DNA from 2 places in the Nocardioides sp. BGA-UO-ETr-FS32 genome. Region 1 is predicted to be linked to the other one. Evidence: riboswitches for the same ligand, from Rfam matches in the RefSeq annotation. Region 1 holds a riboswitch; the other holds the start of a gene.

Region 1 (4,172 bases):
GCGGAGCTCCGTCGAGCAGCATCTCGAGCAGGTGGAACAGCGCAGTGGGAGCGTTGCCGATCGCGACCACCGAGCCCTCGAGGCGGTCGGTGAGCAGCGAGAGCGCGGCGGCCGAGCGGGTGGTGCCCATCAGCATCGCGAGGTCGGGCGTACGCCGGTCGTGCAGCGCGCAGAGCACCTCGTTGTCGCGGGGGAGGCGGGCGCGGGTGACGCCGGACGCGACCATGTGGGCGTCGGTGATGATCGGCGCGCCGCCGTCGAGCGCCTCGCGCGCTGCGCTGACCAGGCGCGGGTGGATGACCAGGTCGTCGGTCAGGTCGGTCTGGCCGGCGCCGTGGACCATGCGTACGGCGACGCGCTCCGCGTCCGCGGGCAGGTGGTCGAAGCGGGCCTCGCGGCGGATCGTCGCGAACGACTCGTCGTAGATCGCGGCCCCGTTGGCGATGTAGTCGTAGCGACGGGTCGGTCGGGCAAGCAGGCTCATCACGGCTCCTCGGGGTTCGCGCCCCTGGGTAGGCAGGTAACGCCGCGCGGGCAGTGTCTGGCTCGCCCCCGATCTGGCTGGGGGACTGACAGTGGCGGAACCGCCCCGGACTCGCACCGGGTTCCTGCGTCGCGTGACGGGGGCAGCCTAGGGCAGGAGGGGCAGATGTGGATGTCCGGATACGGTGCGGTCGCCATGGATCCCGCCGACCGCACCGTCAAGCAGCTGGAGCTCAACCAGCTGCTGCGCAGTGCCGTCCCGCTCATCGCGGCAGGTCTGGGTATCGCAGGCCTGTACGCCTACCTCGCGTCGAGCAGCGGCCTCGCCGCTTTCTGGATCGGGCCACCGCTCGCGCTCGGGGGCAGCGTCCTCGCCGCGATCGGCTATCGCGGGCGGCTGCGCGAGATCCGCAGCCCGGTGCCGTCGACGGGGCGGCACTACCCGTGGCTCTTCCTCGGCTGGGCGTGCGTCGTCGCCGGAGCGCTGATCCCGCCGTACGCGCACGCCTGACGAGCACCATGAAGGCAGTTCGTGCCGTGATGGCGTCGGCTGAGCGTGGACTTGTTCGTCGAGCACGCGAACTGCCTGCATGGTGCACGCTGACCCGGGTCAGCGGGCGATGAGCGACTTCCACGGGGTGACGACCAGGTGCTCCGGGAGAGTGAGTGAAAACTTTCGCTCAAGCACTCCGGCCTCCACCTCGATGTGATTGACGCTGGGGGCGATGTCGCCGTACGCCGGAGGCTCGGACCGTACGAGCGCGCGGGGGTCGGCGTCGTGCGCCTCCGGCGCGACCGGGAGCTCGTCGACGTGCCACGCCGCCTGCTCGTCGCTGCCGCGGACCTGCTGGAAGGCGCGGGCCAGGCCGGTGAGTCGGGCGGCGGCTTCGTGCAGCGGGACGACCGGGCCCCAGCGGGACGACCCGATCCGGAGCTGGACCTCGTCGGCCGAGAGGGCGACGAGGCCGAGGTCGCAGGTCCGCGAGGTGAGGTCGCCCCGGCCGTCGTCGAGGACGAACAGGAAGCGGCCCGGGAGCTTCGCGAGGGACGGGGTCGCGCAGATGCGATCGTCGAGCTCGGCCGTGACCGGGCGGAGGTCGGCGCGGCCGCCGTGCAGCCCGGTCAGTGGCGACACGAGGACGTTGCGGACGAGCTCGTGGTCGGGGTGCGGGATCAGGCCGGTGGCGCGGATCGCTTCGACGACCTCCGGCGGGACGTCACCGTCGACCAGCGGGAGCGCGCGGAGCTGGAGGTTGGCCCGCTTGGTCAGGTGGACCTGCCCGTCGCCGTACGCCTCCGCGACGTCGAGCAGCGCCAGCAGCGTGGTGCGGGTGAGGCGGCCGCCGGGGACGCGGAGGCGTACGAGTGCGCCGTCGTCGGCGGGCCACGGGCGGAAGACGCCGGGGCAGAGGTCGCCTCGGGTCCGCTGGGTCACGGGGGCGATCTTGGCATGGCGTCGTGGTCTCGATACGCCCGGCGAAGAGCAGCTGCCGCTAGGGTCGTGCGCACCACTCCGCGTGGAACCCAGGAACCCGGTGTCAGTCCGGGGCGGTTCCGCCACTGTGAGGGCCTGCGTGCAGGCCCGCAGCCAGATACTGGCCCACGCGGATCCCATCAGAGGGGCGAGAACCCCGAGGAGGATCCGTGCGCATCGCACTGCTGTCCACGTCCGACACCGACCTGCTGAGCGCGGGGGAGTCCGGCGCCGACTACGTGCTCGCCAACCCGGCGCGGCCCGGCCACCAGTCGATGGCCGAGGTGATCGAGGGCTGCGACCTCGTGGTCGGCCGACTGCTCGGCTCACGTGAAGACCTGTGTTCCGGCTTCACGCGCGTCGCGGCGACCGGGAAGCCCGTCGTCGTCCTCGGAGGTGAGCAGTCGCCGAGCGCCGAGCTGATGGAGCTGTCGTCGGTTCCGATGGGGGTCGCTGCCGAGGCGCACCGCTACCTCGCCGAGGGCGGGCCGGCGAACCTCCGGCAGCTGCACGCGTTCCTCTCCGACACGGTGCTGCTGACGGGGGAGGGGTTCGAGCCGCCGCAGGTGCTGCCGCAGTGGGGGTTTGCGGCGCGAGAGGGTCTCGATACGCCCGCTCGTTCCTCGCGGGCTGCTCGACCAGCGATGAGAGTCGGGGTGCTCTACTACCGCGCCCACGAGGCCAGTGGGAACACCGCATTCGCCCACGCCCTCGCGGACGCGATCGACGCGACGGGGCAGGCGGTTGGCGTACCGGTCTTCGCCGGGTCGCTGCGGTCCGCGCCCGACGAGCTGTACGACGCGCTCGGCACGCTCGACGCGCTGGTCGTCACCGTGCTGGCGGCCGGCGGCAGCGTGCCCGCGGGCGCCAGCGCAGGCGGGGACGACGAGTCGTGGGACGTCGCGCGGATGTCCGCGCTCGACATCCCGATCATCCAGGGCCTCTGCCTCACGAGCAGCCGCGCGGAGTGGGAGGCGTCCGACGACGGCGTGAGTCCGATGGACTCCGCGACCCAGATCGCGATCCCGGAGTTCGACGGACGCATCATCACGGCGCCGTTCTCCTTCAAGGAGGTCGACGCCGACGGGTTGCCGCGCTACGTCGCCGACCCCGAGCGGTGCGCGCGCGTGGCGGGCATCGCGGTCAGGCACGCCCGCCTGCGCCGGATCCCCAACGCCGAGAAGCGGCTCGCCCTCGTGCTGTCGGCGTACCCCACCAAGCACGCGCGTATCGGCAACGCCGTCGGGCTCGACACCCCGGTCTCGGCGATCCGGATGCTGCGGAGGCTGCGGGAGGAGGGGTACGACCTGGGCGAGGGGAACGTCGTCACGGACATCCTGGATGGTCTCGAAGGTCTCGATACGTCCTCTCTCGTTCCTCGCTCGGACTACTCGACCACCGAGAGGGAGGCCGAGACCGCAGCCGGCGATGCGCTGATCCACGCCCTCATCGCGGCGGGCGGCCAGGACGAGGAGTGGCTCACGCACGCGCAGCTGACCGACGCGCACGTGAGGATCACGCCGGAGCAGTACGCCGCGTGGACCGCCGACCTGCCCGCGGACCTGCGCGCCGACATGGTCGAGGCGTGGGGCGAGGCGCCCGGCTCGCTCTTCGTCACGGAGTCATCGGATGGGGGCGCCGGCGATCTCGTGCTTGCCACTCTTCCTGCGGGCAACGTGGTGCTGCTCATCCAGCCGCCGCGCGGGTTCGGGGAGAACCCGATCGCGATCTACCACGACCCCGACCTCGCGCCGACCCATCACTACCTCGGTGCCTATCGCTGGCTCGAGCACGGCTTCAAGGCTGACGCCGTCGTGCACCTCGGCAAGCACGGCTCGCTCGAGTGGCTGCCCGGCAAGAACGCCGCCCTCTCGGCCAGCTGCGGCACCGACGCCGCGCTCGGCGACCTCCCGGTGGTCTACCCGTTCCTCGTCAACGACCCCGGCGAGGGCGCGCAGGCCAAGCGCCGCGCCCACGCGACGATCGTCGACCACCTCGTGCCGCCGATGGCGCGCGCCGAGTCCTACGGCGACATCGCCCGGCTCGAGCAGCTCCTCGACGAGCACGCCAACATCGCCGCGATGGACCCGGCCAAGCTGCCGGCGATCCGCGGCGAGATCTGGCAGCTCATGCACGCCGCCGAGATGCACCGCGACCTCGGGCTCGACGAGCAGCCGGACGACGAGGAGTTCGACGACTTCATCATGCACGTCGA
Region 2 (4,172 bases), on a different contig from region 1:
CTCCAGCCGAACTCGTCCCCTATGTCACGACCTCGTTCCTACACCTCTTTGGCAGCACCGACGACGACTCCATGTTCGAGCCCGCAGTCATCCGTCACGCACGTAGACGCCTTGCCACAGACGCCGACGCAGCACACACGGTCCGCCGATATGCCACCGCCCCCACGACCCCGTTCACCGAGGCGGTTCAGCTATCAACACTGATGACCTCTATCCCGCGCACCGACAACGACCCCGACCTCATCGAGCACTGCCTCAACCTCCTCAACTGCCACGAGCCGCCCATCCTCGTCCGCGACCTCACCCTCAACGCCGCCGTGTCCGCGGCGACGTCGCTCCTCGAAGCGACCGCTCGAACTCGCTGAATTGCAGCGTCCACCAACTTGTCGTCCTGACTCTGCTTCCGCCGCTGGCCAGACTCGCGGTACCCCTAGCCGGCCAGACACCGGTAAGCCCGTCCCCGGACACCACGCCCCGCCCAGCCCGTCGAAAGAGCGCCGCGCCGTAGAAGCCTGAGCGCCCGTGAGCCTCGCCCGCCTCGCGTGCGTCATTCTGGGCGAAGCGACGCTGGTCCCGTGCCTCAGTTCTCAGCCTTGTCCCAAGCCCACTGCGTTACCGCGCGGGCTGGCGTCCAGCCCGTGAAGCCTCCGATCGCGGCAGCCCTCTCCACGCCCACGCGGATGAGCTCGCCGCCGTGGTCGGCGTACGCCTTGGCCAGCAGCATCTCGGTCTCCAGAGTGACGCCATGGACGACGAGGCGGCCACCGGGCTTGATTGAGCTCAAGCAAGTTTCGAGAACCCCTTCGCGAGTGGCGCCGCCACCGATGAAGATCGCCTCCGGGGCGGGCAGCCCTTCGAGGGCATCCGGCGCGCGGCCGATCACCAACTGAAGGTCGGGCACGCCCAGCGCCTGGGCGTTGCGCATGATCCGGTCGGCGCGTACCGGGTCTGACTCGATGGCGAAGGTGAGGCACGACGGGTGGGCGCGCATCCACTCGATGCCGACCGACCCTGCGCCGGCGCCGACGTCCCAGAGGATCTGACCAGGAGCGGGCATCAGGCGGGCCAGAGCGGAGGCGCGGAGGTCGCGCTTGGTGAGCTGGCCGTCATGCTCGAAGGCGTCGTCGGTGAGGCCCGGCGCCCAGGAGGCGGGACCGTTTCCGACAACCTCGAGGGCGATGACGTTCAGCTTCGGCGACGAGCCCGACCACGACGAGGCGATGCCCGAGCCCGACGACTCGGACGACGAGCCCAGGTCCCCGAGGACCGTCATGGAAGACGCGCCCCAACCCGACGAGGTCAGCAGCGACGCGACCGCAGCAGGCGTCGACGCATCAGACGACAGCACCAGGATCCGCCGCCCCGGCGCGAGCTCCCGCGCCACCAGCGACACCGGCCGCCCCACCAGCGAGACCACCACACACGACTCCGCCGACCACCCCATCCGCGCCCGGGCCAGCGCCACCGACGACACGGCCGGCACCACGCGTACGGGCGCGCCCAGGTCGAGCAGCGTCGTCGCGATCCCCGACACCAGCGGGTCCCCCGACGCCAGCGCGACGACGGGGCTCCCGGCGTACTCGGCAAGCAGCGACGGCAGGCCCGCAGACAGCGGCGACGGCCACGGCACCCGCACCTGATCGGGCACCGCGGGCACCAGCGACAGGTGGCGCGACCCGCCCCACAGCACAGCCGCATCCAGCACCAGTGACCGCGAGGACTCGGGCAGCGAGGCCCAGCCGTCGGCGCCGATCCCGACGACCACGACCTCGCTGGGCACCCCGGTGGACGACATGGCCGCAGACGCTATCGTGACGCGGACAAGGCGAGAGGTGCCCCGAAGTCTGGGGAGAATCTGGGAAGCCGGTGAGAATCCGGCACAGGGCCCGCTGCGGTGACCGAGGCACGACCTCGGAAGTCCGAAGACCGGCCTCCCGCCATCCAAACGAAGCTGGCAACGAGAGCGGGAGCCCCCATGCCACTGCAGTACCCCCTGTCCGCCGTCGTCCCCTCCACGGCCGACCACCGCGACGACATGACCCTCGCGCTGGTCCTCACAACGATCTCCCCCGAGGTCGGCGGCGTCCTCGTGCGCGGCGAGAAGGGCACGGCGAAGTCCACCACCGTGCGCGCCCTCGCCTCCGTGCTGCCGCCGATCGAGGTGGTCGCCGGCGACCGGTTCTCGAGCCGGCCCGGCGACGTCTCCCCCGACGGCCCGGGCCCCGAACAGCGCTGGCCGCTCGACGCCGAGACCGAGACCCGGCCCGTACGCCTCGTCGAGCTGCCCGTCGGCGCCACCGAGGACCGCGTGCTCGGCTCGCTCCACCTGTCCAAGGTGCTGGCCGACGGCGTCGCGGAGTACGACCCCGGCCTCCTCGCCCGCGCGCACCGCGGCATCCTCTACGTCGACGAGGTCAACCTGCTCCACGACCACCTCGTCGACCTGCTGCTCGACGCCGCCGCGATGGGCCGCTCCACCGTCGAGCGCGACGGCGTCTCGGTCGCGCACGCCGCCCGCTTCGTGCTCGTCGGCACCATGAACCCCGAGGAGGGCGAGCTCCGCCCCCAGCTCCTCGACCGCTTCGGCCTCACCGTCGAGATCGCCGCGCCGCGCGACCCGCAGCTGCGCGCCGAGGTCGTACGCCGCCGGCTGGCCTTCGACGCCGACCCGGCTGCCTTCGTCGAGGCGTACGCCGACGCGGAGCGCGCGCTGACCGATCGGATCGCCTCCGCCCGCAAGCTGCTCCCCGAGGTCGAGCTCACCGATGCGGTGCTCACCAAGGTCGCCGAGGTGTGCGCCGCCTTCGAGGTCGACGGGATGCGCGCCGACATCGTCACCACGCGTACGGCGGTGGCGCACGCGGCGTGGAACGGGAGGACCACCGTTACCAAGGTCGACATCCGCCAGGCTGCGCTGCTCGCGCTGCCGCACCGCCGACGGAGGAATCCGTTCGATGCGCCGGGGTTGGACGAGGAGCTGCTCGATGCGGTGCTGGGGGATGAGGAGCCGGAGCCGGAGCCGCCCCTACCGCCGGAGCCGGAGGGGGATGGCGAGGGGGACTCTGAGGGAGAGGGTCTCGATACGCCCCCTCGTTCCTCGGGGGCTACTCGACCAGCGAATGAGGACGGCCTTACTCGACCACCGAATGAAGGTGAACCACCGAGTGAGGGCGACCGGGATCTCGATACGCCCCCTCGTTCCTCGGGGGCTACTCGACCGACGAGTGAGGATGGGGCTACTCGACTGGCGATGGAGAGTGTCATCGGGGCCGCGGATCCCTACAAGGTGCGGCGCTTCGAGGTCCACGGCACGGGAGCGGGCGAGTCGGGCAAGCGGAGCCGGGCGCTGACCTCCAACGGCCGGCGCATCGGGGCCGACCCGCAGGGCACCGGCGGGCTGCACCTGGTCGAGACGATCCGCGCCGCCGCTCCGCACCAGCAGGCTCGCGGCAGGACCGGTGGGCGGCTCAGGTTCGAGCCCACCGACCTCCGGACCGCACGACGCGAGGGACGCGAGGCCAACCTCGTGCTCTTCTGCGTCGACGCGTCCGGGTCGATGGCCGCGCGCAAGCGGATGGAGCAGGTCAAGACCGCGATCCTCAGCCTGCTGCTCGACGCCTACCAGCGCCGCGACAAGGTCGGGCTGGTCACCTTCCGCGGCGACGGCGCCGAGGTCGCGCTGCCGCCGACCCACTCGGTCGACATCGCCGCCCGACGCCTGGCCGAGCTGCCGGCGGGAGGGCGTACGCCGCTCGCCGAGGGCCTGCTCACCGCGGCCGAGGTGCTGCGCGTCGAGGCCGTACGCGACCCGCGCCGGCGCCCGCTGCTCATCGTGATCACCGACGGCCGCGCCACCCACGGCCAGGACGCGGTCGCGCGCAGCCGACAGGCCGCGCAATGGATCGCCGAGCACCGGACGACCGCGGTCGTCGTCGACTGCGAGCAGGGCCCGATGCGGATGGGCCTCGCCGGCGCACTCGCGCAGGCCATGCGGGCGACCCACCTGCCGATCGCCGACGTCAGCGCGCAGGCGCTCGCCGGCCTGGCCCGCGCCGCATGAGCCCGCAGACGCTCAGCCAGGACCTCTACGACGTCATCGCCCGCCGGCGCGACGTACGGGCGGAGTTCAGCGGCGAGACCGTCGACCTGGGCCGGCTGCGACGCGTGCTCGA

Evidence for each region. Region 1 has a riboswitch for cobalamin ahead of cobN (cobaltochelatase subunit CobN). Riboswitches for the same ligand answer to the same signal wherever they lie in the genome.
Region 2: it holds a riboswitch for cobalamin, as region 1 does, so the genes downstream of both, AC57BS_RS25300 (VWA domain-containing protein) here and cobN (cobaltochelatase subunit CobN) in region 1, are expected to answer to the same signal.

The regions. Positions count from the first base shown of each region.
Region 1 covers NZ_JCAQOX010000014.1:27,470-31,641, forward strand. The annotation lists gene AC57BS_RS09985 (precorrin-8X methylmutase) at 1-484, opposite strand, end outside; cobalamin riboswitch at 536-611, opposite strand; gene AC57BS_RS09990 (hypothetical protein) at 650-994, shown strand; gene AC57BS_RS09995 (ferredoxin-like domain-containing protein) at 1,094-1,918, opposite strand; cobalamin riboswitch at 1,963-2,101, shown strand; gene cobN (cobaltochelatase subunit CobN) at 2,128-4,172, shown strand, end outside.
Region 2 covers NZ_JCAQOX010000017.1:1,074,455-1,078,626, reverse strand. The annotation lists gene AC57BS_RS25310 (NACHT domain-containing protein) at 1-365, shown strand, start outside; gene cbiE (precorrin-6y C5,15-methyltransferase (decarboxylating) subunit CbiE) at 581-1,795, opposite strand; cobalamin riboswitch at 1,814-1,949, shown strand; gene AC57BS_RS25300 (VWA domain-containing protein) at 1,976-4,060, shown strand; gene bluB (5,6-dimethylbenzimidazole synthase) at 4,057-4,172, shown strand, end outside.